2 regions of the Microbacterium longlingense genome follow, and region 1 is predicted to be linked to the other one. Evidence: riboswitches for the same ligand, from Rfam matches in the RefSeq annotation. Region 1 holds a riboswitch; the other holds the start of a gene.
The links. A riboswitch is a leader RNA that binds a small molecule or an ion and turns the genes downstream of it on or off. The one in region 1 is predicted to bind glycine.
Positions count from the first base shown of each region.

Region 2: it holds a riboswitch for glycine, as region 1 does, so the genes downstream of both, glyA (serine hydroxymethyltransferase) here and gcvT (glycine cleavage system aminomethyltransferase GcvT) in region 1, are expected to answer to the same signal.

Region 1 is NZ_JBYRJA020000006.1:67,534-74,651, reverse strand. It holds gene gcvP (aminomethyl-transferring glycine dehydrogenase) at 1-1,174, opposite strand, end outside; gene gcvH (glycine cleavage system protein GcvH) at 1,256-1,633, opposite strand; gene gcvT (glycine cleavage system aminomethyltransferase GcvT) at 1,630-2,730, opposite strand; glycine riboswitch at 2,783-2,882, opposite strand; glycine riboswitch at 2,883-2,977, opposite strand; gene AC3RXY_RS10105 (PASTA domain-containing protein) at 3,204-3,992, opposite strand; gene AC3RXY_RS10100 (hypothetical protein) at 4,200-4,898, opposite strand; gene AC3RXY_RS10095 (NUDIX hydrolase) at 5,106-5,840, shown strand; gene nadA (quinolinate synthase NadA) at 5,837-7,118, shown strand, end outside.
Region 2 is NZ_JBYRJA020000007.1:131,390-138,507, forward strand. It holds gene AC3RXY_RS11700 (DUF5058 family protein) at 1-706, opposite strand, end outside; glycine riboswitch at 850-937, opposite strand; glycine riboswitch at 1,635-1,724, shown strand; glycine riboswitch at 1,725-1,818, shown strand; gene glyA (serine hydroxymethyltransferase) at 1,862-3,196, shown strand; gene AC3RXY_RS11710 (L-serine ammonia-lyase) at 3,193-4,560, shown strand; gene AC3RXY_RS11715 (hypothetical protein) at 4,627-5,415, opposite strand; gene AC3RXY_RS11720 (hypothetical protein) at 5,904-6,608, opposite strand; gene AC3RXY_RS11725 (YeiH family protein) at 6,795-7,118, opposite strand, start outside.

The DNA of each region.
Region 1 (7,118 bases):
CCTCGTCCACCAGACGCAGCAGGTAGCCGGCGTCCTTCGCCCGCGCCACCACGGCAGCGGCATCGACGCCGGTGACCTGCACCGTGTCGAAGAACGCGTCTGTCACCAGTTCCCGGCCGGCGCCGCGGAGCACGGCGGCGAGCGCCTCAGCCTTCTGCGCGGTCTCGGTCGCGATCCGGCGAATGCCGTCCGGGCCGTGGTACACCGCGTACATCGATGCCATGACGGCCAGGAGCACCTGCGCCGTGCAGATGTTCGATGTGGCCTTCTCCCGCCGGATGTGCTGCTCCCTCGTCTGCAGGGCCAGCCGGTAACCGGGGTAGCCCGCAGCATCCTGGGAGACGCCGACGAGACGGCCGGGAAGCTGGCGCTCGAGCCCGGCGCGCACCGCCATATAGCCCGCATGCGGGCCGCCGAAGCCGAGCGGCACGCCGAATCGCTGCGTCGTGCCCACCGCGATGTCCGCGCCGAGCGAGCCGGGCGAGGCCAGCAGCGCGAGCGAGAGCAGGTCGGCGGCGACCACGGCCTGACCACCGGCGACGTGCACCGCGTCGATCACGCCGGACGGGTCCCACACCCGGCCGGAGGCACCCGGATACTGGATGACCGCTCCGAAGATCCCGTCGGGGAGCACGCCGCCCCCGGCGAAGTCGACCTCGACGACCTCGATCCCGAGCACCTCGGCCCGGGAAGCCAGCAGGGCCTTGGTCTGGGGCAGGGCGTCTGCGTCGACCGCGAAGACGTCGCCGCCGCCGCGGACCGCGCGCCGCGCGACCAGCATCGCCTCGACCACGGCGGTGGCCTCGTCGAGCATGGACGCGTTCGCGGTGGCGAGGCCGGTGAGGTCGGTCACCATCGTCTGGAAGTTGATGAGCGCCTCCAGGCGCCCCTGCGAGATCTCCGGCTGATACGGCGTGTACGCGGTGTACCACGAGGGGTTCTCGAGCACGTTGCGGCTGATCACCGACGGGGTCAGGGTGTCGTAATAGCCCAGACCGATCATCGCGCGGCGCACCGTGTTCTGCGCGGCGAGGCCGCGCAGCTCCGCGAGCGCCTCCGCCTCCGTCGCCGCGGCGGGGATCGCACTGTCGGCAACGGCGGCGGCATGGATCGACGCGGGAACGGCCGCCTGCACGAGCGCATCGAGCGTCTCGTAGCCGAGCGCGTCGAGCATCGTGCGCTCGGCAGCCGCATCCACGCCGATATGGCGGTCGGCGAACAGATCGCCTCGGGTGTTGTCCTCGGCCACCGCCGATCAGCCCTCGGTGTGGGCGACGTACGCGTCGCGGCTGAGGAGACCGTCCAGAGCGCCCGCTGCGACGCGGACCTTCAGGAGCCAGCCGCCGTCGAACGATGCCGAGTTGACCAGCGACGGATCGGCGACGACATCGTCGTTGATCTCGACGACCTCGCCGGATACCGGCGCGTAGAGCTCGGCGACCGACTTGGTCGACTCGATCTCTCCGACGACGGTGTTCGCCGCGATCGCGGTACCCACCGCCGGCAGCTCGACGAAGACGACGTCGCCCAGCTGCTCAGCGGCGTAGTCGGTGACGCCGATGGTCGCCACATCGCCCTCGAGGGCGACCCACTCGTGCTCTTCGCTGTAACGGAGCGTGTTCAGATCGGTCATTTCGTCCTCCGGTAGAAAGGCAGGTCGGTGACGGTCGCGGGGATCTTGGTGCCGCGCACGTCGAGGAACAGGTCGGCGTCGGCCGCCTGCGGGTCGATGAAGGCCATCGCGATCGGGTGGCCGAGGGTGGGGCTGAGCGCACCACTGGTGATCTCGCCGACGACAGCGCCGTCGGCGTCGGTGACCGCGTAGCCCGCGCGGCCGGCGCGACGTCCCTCGGCGGTGAGACCGACGAGCACGCGCGCGCCCTCGGCGGGCTCGATGCCGTCCTTGCCGACGAAACGCTCCTTGGCGGCCACCACCACGCGCCCGAGACCGGCCTGCGCCGGCACGATGTCGAGGGAGAGCTCATGGCCGTACAGGGGCATCCCCGCCTCGAGGCGCAGCGTGTCGCGAGCAGCCAGCCCGCACGGCACGAGACCGTGCGCGGCACCGGCCGCGACGACGGCATCCCACAGCGCCGGCGCCTGCGCAGCGGGCACCAGCAGCTCGAATCCGTCCTCGCCGGTGTACCCGGTGCGCGCGATCAGCAGCGGCTCTCCCGAGAACAGGCCGTCGGCCCAGGCGTAGTACTTCTGCTCGGACCACGGCACCGAGACCGCGGAGATGCCCGCGGTCTCGGCGACGATCTGCTCGGCCGCGGGGCCCTGCACGGCCAGGAGCGCGTAGTCGTCGCTGACGTCGACGACCTCGACGGCGAAATCGGCGGCGCGCTCGTGCAGTGCCTCGGCGACCGCGGCGCGGTTGCCGGCGTTGGAGATGATGAGGAAGCGCTCGTCGGCGAGCCGGTAGACGATGACGTCGTCGATGATGCCGCGGGGCTCGGCGAGCAGCAGCGAGTACTTCGCCTTGCCCACGGACATCGCGGACAGCCGCCCGGCCAGGGCGTTGTCGAGGTAGGCGGCAGCGTCGGCTCCCTCGACCGTGAACTCGGCCATATGCGAGATGTCGAACAGGCCGGCGCTCTCGCGCACCGCATGGTGCTCGGCGAGATCGGAGGTGTAGCGCACCGGCATCTGCCAGCCCCCGAAATCGGTGAAGGATGCCCCGAGCGCCTCGTGGCGCTCCCTCAGGGGCGTATAGCGGGGTTGGGTCATGAGCTCTCCCTCGTCGGATATCGGCATCCGACCGGATGACCGGATGCCGGAGAACTCCCCCTCTGTCATGGGCCTGAGAGCTTCGCACGGGCGCGGGGCCCGGCTTTCACCGTCGGCACGACGCCGGAGACGACGTCGTTTTTCAGAGCGGCCGGGTGCGAGCGGTACGCGTACCTGAGAGATTGGCGGGGAGGCTTGCTCCTTCGGTGCCCGGCCTGTTTCACCGGGGCTCTCCCGCACACACCATGCGGCCTGTCTTCACTTGTTCCCCTAGGGTACCGCGCCACGGGTCCGGCCCGATACGCCTGATCGGGCGGTGCGCGGACCGGCCGAGTGGGCCCGCTCCGGGGGGGGGGGCACACTCCCCCACTCAGGCAGATCCCGCCAGCCCAGCCGCGCACCGCCGCAACGGCGGGTCCGCGGGATTTGCGCGCACGATTCTGCCGGAGTTCGGCACGGCGCCGGATCCCGGCTCAACCGCGCGGGTTCGAGAGCCGCGGGTCACCGAGAACGAAGACCGCGTCGGAACCGGTGAGCGTGACGTCGATCGTGAGGCGGAGCACGCCGTCGACGTTGAGCGCGTCGATGGTCACCGGCTGCCCCAGCGCGAGGTCGGACGCCGAGAACAACGACCGGCCGTCCTCGGCCCGGATGTCGATCGCCGCTCGCGCGTCGCTCGAGGCGAGATCGGACACGCCGGCGACCGCGTCGAACTGCGCATACCCGCGCCCGAGGTTGTACGACACCGAGACCGGCCCGGCGCTCCAGGTCGGTTCGATGACGATCGCCTGGGTGTACTGCCGACCGTCGACCTCAGCAGGTTCCACCCGGACGCGGGTCTGGTCACCGCGCTCGACGGGATCCATGTCGGCGAGATACGTCGCCGCATCCCGACGGGCCACGTCGAGCGTCACCACCGCCTCATTGAGCGCCCCCGGCTCCGGGCGCTGCGCCACGACCGTCCCGTCCGCGGCGCCCTGCTCGGCGACTTCACGCTCCGCCACCTCGAACCCGGCCTCACGCAGGGCCTTCTTGGCCGCACTGACCGGCTGTCCGACGACATCCGGCACCTCGATGCTCCCCGTCGAGATCGTCAACACCACGAGCTCGCCGACCGCCGACCCGGCGGCAGGGTCCTGCGCGAGCACGACGCCGGCGACTCCCGCGTCGCGCCGCTGCTGGAGCGAGATCGCCGCGTTCGGAGCCGCGCCGAGGATCATCGCCCGCGCCTCTTCCTCGGTGACGCCGACGACGGAGGGCATCAGCGCCCGCTCGGCGTCGCTCCCCGCCGCTCCGCCGGGAGCATCCGCCGGCGGCGGTCCCGGCGGAGCGCAGCCCGCCAAGAGCGCCGTGGCAACCAGGACGGCTGCGATTGCGGAGCGCGAGGTGCTTTTCATGGTTCCCCCCGATGCGGTCGCCGTCTCCCTGTCGACGACGACCTCTGTGTGATGGCTCGTGTTTCTCGTCCGCTATGTCTTCCTGACGGTGACCGCGATGGCCGGCGAGTCGCAGTCCGCCCCGGCTGCAGGCAGCGCGCGCAGCGTGAAAGCTCCCGATCCGTCCGCCATCTCGACGACGACACGCACCGGGGTGATCCCCTCCACGGTGCGCTGCGAGCCTCCGCTTTCCACGAGGACCGCACGGCCGGCACCGGCGTGATCATCCAGGCCGAACCAGAGCTCGACGGCGGGCGGAGCGTCCGGCAGCACCACATCGACCCCGATGGCGTCGCCGGGGCATCCCTCCGCAGCGATCCGATAGCTGGGCCGGGCAGCCGGCGCCCCGCCGACCAGGAGCGTCTCGATCTGCGGCTCCGGGTCCAGCCGCAGCTCGCCGCGGGATGTCGCGGCAACCGATGGTCCGCCCTGCTTTCCGGAGGGCTCCGGGCTCCCGGTGCCGCCGGGCCAGAGCACGAGAACCAGAAGCAGGACCGCCCCCGCGACCACTGCTGTGGCCACCGCACGGACCCAGCGGACCGCGCCATCCCGGCCGGATTTGCGGGCCGTCCTGTCCGGACCGCGGCGGCGCAGCACGGAGAAGGCCCACTGGAGCAGGAACGTCAGCGCGGCGACGAGCAGCGCCAGCCGCACGCTTCCCACCACACCGCTGAAATAGTCGACGATTCTTCCCGGCATCTTTCCCCCCGGCGCGGCGAGCCCGGTACGCACGCGCAGCCATAGCGTACTCGCCGCGCCGCGGTCCTTTCCGAAGTCAGGCAGAAACGGCGCCGCGCGGCTGCTCCGGCCCGCCGCGCCGCCGACGGCGCGGTTCTGCCTGAGTTCGGCAAGGCCGAACCCCGAGCAGTCTGCACGAGCGGAGGGCGGCTTGCACTTCGAGTCATGCTGACACTAAGATCGCCGCAGGAGGTTAGGGTCATGACGACACGAAGTGGGGCCGAACACCGCGATGCCATCCGCGTCGCCGTATCGACCGTGATCATCACCCTGCGTCGCGACAGCGACGGGCGCGCCCGCCTGTGCCTTCCTCTGGTGCGCCGCACCCGCGACCCGCACCGCGACCAGTGGGCGCTGCCCGGCGGATGGCTCGCCACCGCCGAGAGCCTGGAGGACGCCGCCTCCCGCACGCTCGCCGAGACGACCGGCCTCGCCCCCAGCTATCTCGAACAGCTGTATGCGTTCGGTGCCGTCGATCGCTCCCCCACCCGCGTCGTGTCGATCGTGTACTGGGCGCTCCTGCGCGCCGACGAGGTCGACGCCCAGAGCGCCGCCTACCGTGCCACCGGTCTCGCCCCCGAGAACGTGCACTGGTTCGACGCCGACGACCTCCCCGCCCTCGCCTTCGACCACAACCAGATCGTCGAATATGCGCTGTGGCGGCTGCGCAACAAAGTCGGCTACAGCCGCATCGCGCACGGCTTCCTCCCCGAGGAGTTCACCCTGTCCGACCTCCGCGAGGCCTACGAGACGATCCTCGGACGCCCCCTGGATCCCGCGAACTTCCGCCGTCAGGTGGAGGCCGCTGGCCACCTTCTGCCCACGGAGAGGTTCCGCACCGGATCGCACAGACCGGCGCGCCTCTACCGCTACAACACCGCCGTGGAGCTCGCCGAGCGCGGCCCGCTGGCCCCCGAGGAGACGAGAACGCCATGACTCCTGCATCCCTGCCCACCCCTGCCCTGCGCGACCCGTCGGTCGACCATCTCATCCACCGGATCGTCGACGGCGACCCCGGCCCCGCCGACGACGGCGTCTGCAGCACCGACCTCGCCGTCGGCCCCTGGGACTTCGACACCCGCCCCGGATACGGCCCCGGCTCGTCGATGGGCGATGTCATCCCCACCGGCGCTCCCCGCCAGGGCGAGCTGCCCGCCTCCTACCGCGACGCTGCGGAAGAGGAGCTCGACGCCCGGATACGCGCCGCGAAGGAGATCCTCGGCGACCGCGTCGTCGTGCTCGGCCACTTCTATCAGCGCGAGGAGGTCGTCCGTCACGCCGACGCCGTCGGCGACTCGTTCCAGCTCGCCAATGCCGCCCTCGAATACCCCGATGCGGAGGCGATCGTCTTCTGCGGCGTGCACTTCATGGCCGAGACCGCTGATCTTCTCTCCCGCCCGGAGCAGGCGGTGATCCTGCCGAACCTCGCCGCCGGATGCTCGATGGCCGACATGGCCTCGATCGACGAGGTCGAGGAGTGCTGGGAGCAGCTCGAGGACGTGCTCGGGCCGCTCGACGAACCGGACTCCGAAGGTCTCGTTCCGGTGGTGCCGGTGACCTACATGAACTCCTCCGCGGCGATCAAGGGGTTCGTCGGCCGTCACGGCGGGATCGTCTGCACCTCGTCCAACGCACAGACCGTGCTCGACTGGGCGTTCGCGCGCGGCCGCCGTGTGCTGTTCTTCCCCGACCAGCACCTGGGCCGCAACACCGCCAAGGCGATGGGCGTGCCGCTGGAGCAGATGCCGATGTGGAATCCCCGTCGTCCCCTGGGCGGCTCAACGGCGGCGGACCTGCAGGACTCCCGGGTCATCCTGTGGCACGGGTTCTGCTCGGTGCACCGCCGTTTCACGGTCGCCCAGATCGATCGCGCCAGGGTCGAGCATCCGGGTGTCCGCGTGATCGTGCACCCCGAGTGCCCGATGGAGGTCGTCGACGCGGCCGACGAGGCGGGTTCGACCGACTACATCCGCCGGGCGATCGACGGGGCGACCGAGCCCGCCGTCTTCGCGGTGGGCACGGAGATCAACCTCGTCCGGCGCCTGGCTGCGCAGTACCCGCAGCACGAGGTGTTCTGTCTCGATCCGGTGGTCTGCCCCTGCTCGACGATGTACCGCATTCACCCCGGCTACCTCGCGTGGGTGCTCGAAGAGCTCGTCGCGGGGCGGGTCCAGAACCGCATCCGCGTGTCGGACGATGTGGCTGTCCCCGCCC
Region 2 (7,118 bases), on a different contig from region 1:
CAAAACCGAGGCCCCACTCGCGGAGCCAGCTCTGGCCGGTCTTCTTCGCAACCCAGAGACAGATCAGCATCGTGAGAGCGCTCGCGGTCACCACCGTCGCGGCAGCGATGCCCCTCGTCAGCTGCTGGATCCCGAAGGTGGCGAACGCTCCGATGAGCGCCGCTGCGGGGATCACGGCCATCGCGGTGGCCGCTCGTCCGGTGGTCTTCGTGGCAAGCTTGCCTGTCCCCCTCTTGAGGAGAGGAGTGGCGATAAGAGTGACGATCATCCATCCGCTGCCCGCGATGCCGAGGCACAGCAGGACGGTGGCGAACACGGCCTGCGTGTAGCCCTCACCGCCGAGGGCGACACCGCGGGTATCGGCGACGATGCCGGCGCCGGCGACTTCGAACGCCGCCGATCCGATGAGACCGATGCGGGTGAGCGCGCCGGGTGTTCCGAACACGCTCAGCAGGGTGACCGCGACGAGGACGACCGCCAGCGACGGTCCGATCGAGACGACCGCACCTGCGCGGAACGAACGGCGTACGTCGTGAGGGCTCATGCCGACCGCAGGAGCGGCCTTGCGTACAGCCAGGTAGTAGATGACTGTCTGGGTGAGGATGAGGCCGAAGACGCCGACGACGGCTATCCACAGCACGGGGGAGTTGGCGACGGCGAGAATATCCGTCGAGTCCGAAACAATGGTGGCAGAAGGCAGATTCATGGGGACTCCAGAGGCGGAGATGGTCGCCACGCGGGAATGCGCAGCGAAGGTGCCTGCCCGCTCTGTCCTTGAGCCTGAGAGTGTCGCGCTTGTGACGCTTCTTCCCCTTCGGCGGGCCCCACGTCGGGCCGCTCTCCAGAGTTCCCCAGCCGCGGGTCCTGGTGCCTGAGAGATTGCGGGTACTTGCCCCTTCGGCGTCCGCTGCTGCGGAACTCTCCCCGACGGCTGTTCGACGACCGGTCGCCGCCGTGGAGCTCGGTGGCCGGTGCGAAGGGTGTTCGGTTGTGTTGCACACATTATGGACAGTGTCCGATTGCGTGTCTGTATCGATCCTGTAACAGCCGCGTTACCGATCGCCGCCCTGCGCCGGAATCTCTCAGACTCCGTGCCGAGACGAGCGGCCGCGCGTTCGACTCGGACGACGTCGTGCCCGTGCACCATCGGACGGCGACGTCACCAGGCGATACACAGAAACACTCCGCGGCCTCGAAGAGGCCTGAACGAGTGCATCGAGCCCACGGTGGCTCTCACCGTCGTCGCATGTCTCAGCCGGCGCATAAGCAATCGAAAGCTGCCGTTCTCGGCGCTCGCGCGGCCACAGCATCGATGTGCGGCGACGAGGCGTACCCGGCCATCGACCGCAAGGCGGCTGCGTTGTTCTCGCGACTCGCGCAGAACCGTCCGCTCTTCAGCGGAAACACGCGGTTGTCCCGCGCCCTGACGTTCGCCTTCCTGCACATCGGCGCGACGCGTCGCCGCCACGGACGACGAGGCCTGGGACCGTGTGCTCGCCGCTCCACGTCGCGGCGCCCCCTCCGCCCGGGGAGGGTCCACGCCGCTGCTCACCACCCGCCGGGGATTGCGGCGGCTCCCTTGACAGCGTCGGAGCTGCCTGCGTAGGCTCGCCGCGCAACCGAATACCGGGCCGCGCATCGTCTCGGGAGAACGCCGCATCGCCGGCTGCCGTAGGAGCAACCCCTCTCCGGAATCTCTCAGGCCCCCGTACCGAGACGATCAGGCCACTCTGAAAAGCGGTGCGTCGAGCACCCGCCGACGGGGCAAGCGCGAACCGCTCGCGTGAAATCTCTCAGGCCAATGACAGAGGGGGAGGAACTCACCCATATCCGCACGCCGTGCAGACCCAGGAGTTCCGCCATGTCACCCACCCCTGTTTCCACGATCGACTCTGTTTCCCCGATCGATCCCCTGACCGCGCCCCTCGCCCTCCTCGACCCGGCCGTCGCATCCGCGATCGACCGTGAGCTCGAACGTCAGCGCACCGGCCTGGAGATGATCGCGTCGGAGAACCACGCCCCCCTCGCGGTCATGCAGGCACAGGGCTCCGTCCTCACCAACAAGTACGCCGAGGGCTACCCCGGGCGCCGCTACTACGGCGGCTGCGAGTTCATCGACGAGGTCGAGACCCTGGCGATCGAGCGGGCAAAGGCCGTCTTCGGGTCGGCGTACGCGAACGTGCAACCGCACTCGGGCGCGCAGGCCAATGCGGCCGCCATGCATGCGCTCCTCACGGCGGGCGACACGATCCTCGGGCTGGACCTGGCGCACGGCGGGCACCTCACCCACGGGATGCGGCTCAACTTCAGCGGGCGTCTGTACCGCGTGGTGCCGTACCACCTGCGTGCAGACGACTTCCGTATCGACATCGACGAGGTGCGCGAGCTCGCCAGGGAGCACCGTCCCCAGCTCATCGTCGCCGGCTGGTCTGCGCACTCGCGCGTCATCGACGTGGCCGCGTTCCGCGAGATCGCCGACGAGGTGGGCGCGTTCCTGCTCGTCGACATGGCGCACTTCGCCGGACTCGTGGCGGCCGGGGTTCACCCCTCCCCCGTGCCGCACGCCCACGTGGTCACCACCACCACGCACAAGACCCTGGGTGGGCCGCGCGGCGGACTCATCCTGACCGACGATCCCGGCATCGCGAAGAAGATCAACTCCGCTGTCTTCCCGGGCCAGCAGGGCGGCCCCCTCGAGCACGTCATCGCGGCCAAGGCGGTTGCGCTCGGGGTCGCCGCGACAGACGACTTCCGCGAACGACAGGTCCGCACGGTCGACGGGGCCAGGGCGCTGGCCGCACGGCTCACCGAGCCCGACTGCGCAGCCGCCGGGATCTCGGTGGTCGGCGGGGGGACAGACGTGCACCTGGTGCTCGTCGATCTCCGCGCGTGCGTCCTCGACGGGCAGCAGGCCGAGGACAGGCTCGCCAGCGTCGGCATCACCGTCAACCGCAATGCGGTTCCGAACGACCCCCGGCCCCCGATGGTCACCAGTGGCCTGCGCATCGGCACGCCCGCCCTCGCGACGCGCGGATTCGGCGAAGCGGCCTTCCAGGAGGTCGCAGACGTCATCGCCCGCGCCCTCATCGCCGCGGACGGCGACGACCTCACCCCGCTGCGCGCCCGCGTCGACGCGCTTGCCGCGGCGCATCCGCTCTACCCCGGGCTCGCGCCGTTCTCGGCGACGAGCGCATGAACGTCGGTGTCTTCGACCTGTTCACCGTCGGCATCGGGCCGTCCAGTTCCCACACGGTGGGCCCGATGCGGGCTGCCGCCGACTTCATCGCACGCATCGACGCCCACGAGGCCGACACGATCGAGGTAGCCCTGTACGGCTCGCTCGCGGCGACCGGACGCGGACACGGCACGCTGACCGCGGTGCTGCTCGGCCTGGAGGGGTGGCGCCCCGAGACGGTGCTGCCCGCGCAGGTCGAGTCCCGCCGCGCGGCGTTCGAGAATCACGAGGGGCTGCTCCTGGGCGGAGTCCGCACGATCGCGTTCTCAGAGGACGACATTCGGCTCGATCCCTTCACCGAGCTGCCGGGGCACAGCAACGGCATGCGGTTGCGCGCCCTACGGGCGGACGGCACGGTTCTCGACGAGGCCGTCTACTACTCCACCGGCGGAGGATTCGTGACCCGCGAGGGCGACACCGCGCAGGCGGCCGCCACCGCAGCCCCGACCCCGTACCCGTTCGAGACAGCGGCCGAGCTGCTGGCGCACTGCGATCGCCTGGATGCTCCGATCTCGGAGGTCATGCTCCGCAACGAGACCGCAGCGCGCGACCCGGAGGACGTGCGTAGCGGCATCCTCCACCTCCGCGACGTCATGGTGGACTGCGTCGCACGCAGCGTCCGTCGTGACGGCGTGCTGCCCGGCGGCCTGCGCGTGCGCCGGCGCGCGCCGGAGTGGCACGCGCGACTCCTCGCACAGGACCCGGACGGCAGCGACCCGGCCCTCTGGCAGGAGTGGGTGAATCTGGTCGCGCTCGCCGTCAACGAGGAGAACGCCTCGGGGGGTCGCGTCGTCACGGCCCCGACGAACGGTGCTGCCGGCATCGTCCCCGCGGTGCTGCACTACGCCACGCGCTACACCCCGCAGGGCCAGCGGCTCGGCGCGGATGCGGTGACGGTTCCCTTCCTGCTCACCGCGGCGGCGGTCGGGGTGCTCTTCAAGGCGCGCGCGTCCATCTCCGGCGCAGAGGTCGGCTGTCAGGGCGAGGTCGGATCTGCCTCGTCCATGGCCGCGGCGGGGCTCGCCGAGGTGCTGGGCGGCACGCCCCGTCAGGTCGAGAACGCCGCCGAGATCGCGATGGAGCACAACCTCGGGCTCACGTGCGATCCCATCGGCGGCCTCGTTCAGATCCCCTGCATCGAGCGCAACGCGATCGCGGCGGCGAAGGCCGTGAACGCCGCAAAGATGGCGCTGTGGGGAGACGGCTCACACCGCGTCTCCCTGGACGATGTGATCGCGACGATGCGCGAGACCGGTCGCGATATGAGCAGCAAGTACAAGGAGACGGCGATGGGCGGCCTCGCCGTCAACGTCGTGGAGTGCTGAGGGATGCGGGTTCGGGCGGATCGAGCACCGACCATCCCTTTCCGGGCGGTGTCGCCCGGAAAGGGATCACTCATAGCCGTAGGCGTCGAGGGCGCGACGCAGCGTGTTGGGCGACCGGAACCCGGAATGCCGGCTGGCCTCGGACAGCGACATGCCGGGTGATCGCGCGATCATCATGGCGGCGGTTTCCGCGCGGCGCCGGCGAAGGGTCTCGGCGAGCGAGTACGGCTGCCCCGCGAAGGCTTTGAAGAGGGTGCTCTTGGAGACTCGCAGCTGGGTGGCGATCCCGTCTGGCCCCAAAGCCGGGTCCGTGTGCTGCTCGTCCACGATGCGCGCGACGGCCTCGACGATCGTGTCTGCGGGCACCACGAGCGACTTGATCAGAGCTCGGGCGATGCCGTTGAGCATGACCTTCACGGCAAACGTTATCGCCGGGTCGGAGACCGGTTCTGCCGCGATCGTAGCTTGAAGGGCGGAATAGGTCGCGGCGAAGATGGCCGACTCCGGGTAACCGACGCGCAGGGTGTCGGCGGAGAGCGTCAGCGGAGCGACTTCGTCCGCATCGAAGCTGAACGCCAGAGCTTCCACCGGCGTGGTTGCCGAGAGCCGAACCAACTCGTCGTCCGGGAAGAACACGACCACCGCCCCCTCGAGAGCGGCATAGCGATGCGCGGCCGCCGTGACAACCAGGTTGCCACGGGAAACGAAGACCACCACATAACGGTGCGCTCCCACATCCGCGCTCGGCCGCCAGAGCGCGGAGCCGCCCGGGCACGAGACGGAGAGGATCGCGAAACGATCGAAACGCATCACCCGGGCGACCGTGGCCGCCGGATCCAGAGATTCGAAAAACACCCCGCCCTCCCCATCATCCGGCGCAGTTCCTCCGGGCGCATTCGTCTTGGGTCGAAAACCAGCAGCCGTCGCTCATCGGCTGTGGGACGGGGTGGCCCCTCGAGCAGGGGCCCCATGTTGGGCATGACGGACACCATCATTCTCGAGATTCGGGGGCGAGAGCTCGCCCGGATTCCGGTTGGTGATCCCGCAACACGGCGCGCCGCGTTGCGGGATCACCTGACTCCTACCTTGCCCGCACCGCACCGGATGCGCACTCCGCGATGGCGTTGTCCCCCCCCGGCTGGTGGCGATGCGATCCGGATCGTCCAGCTACGGGGCTGAGCACAGATCAGCAACGATCGCACAGGGCGGATGAGCGCCGTGCGCGTGCGCTGGGCACGTGGGTAGTAGGTGCGATGCGTCAGCAACGCCGAGGATGCCAAGAACCACACGGCGCAACCCACGACTTATGTTATCGGATACCGCCCCTAAATGAATATCGGGATTCAATTTATCCAATTATAGCTGGCATCTGGTCGCTCCTCCAGATGGCAAACATCATTGCACATGATGAGCATCGCGGTTGGCTTGTCACTGGCCGTATAAGTTCCACTAAACGACCTGGATTTCTTGACCTGCCACGTGACAGTCACCGTCGTGCCGCTCGGAAGGACCTCATCCGAATTTCCCGTCGTCAGCCTGAAGAAGGCATTGGGATTGGGGCTTGTCGGACCACCCCATCCCCTGAGGCTCACAGCAGCAAGGCCCGCAGGTGACAATACTTCTACGGTGTCCGCGATGGCCGTGTAGTCCCCGTACGTCCGATCAGGGTCGCCTCCAGTGTCCAACCACCTACCCCTCGACTCGATCACAAAAGTTCTGAGATCCAGGGGTTGACTTCCTATGTAGGTGAAAGACGCTGTCATTCGCACCTTAATGTCCGGAAAGTCGGACGGGTCATAGAGGTACCCGACGGCGGTACCCGGCCCGAAGTCCTCTGTGATCGTCGGCTGGTCAACCGGTTCCGTCGAGATCCGCGCGTCCCGGAAGTCTGCCGCGTTAGCGCAGTATGGCTCCTCGTTTTCACCGCCTGTCGTCGCCGCTGCGAGCGGCGCGGTCACCGATGCCGCGATGACCGGCAACGACCATGCCGCCCCCTTGACAACTGTTCGACGTGTGACCGTGGATGGCTCTGGCGTTTTATTCTTCATGTCTCCCCCAACTCCGTGGTGCGCCGGAGCACGCAAACACTCCGGATCGATTTCTGGTCGCCCGAACGGAGCGACCTTGTCAGCGTTGCAAACTGCGGCGTTGCGCTATTGCCACGGACGGCTGAATACTCTCGTTGACGAAGAAGACTGACCGCGATGGCGCACCCGCGTCTCTGCGGGACCGCCTCACAGCCCCAGAAGCACGATGCTCGCGAGCGCCGTTCCGATTGCCACCAGGGTCGAGATCGCACCGAGAGCGAAGGGCCGCCAGCCCGTCGCGATGAGCTTGGCGATGTTCACTCCGAAGCCGAGACCCAGCATGGCGGCGGTCAGCAGCACGTTCGCTGCGAGGTCGGCCGCCTGCAAGACCTCGGGCGAGAGCGGCAGCACCGTCCGCACGACAACAGCCGCGAGGAAACCCGCCACGAACAGCGGGATCAACGGCGGGCGCTTCGCGTTCACATCACGGCCGGACCTTCTGCTCTCCGCAGCGCTCACCGACATGATCAA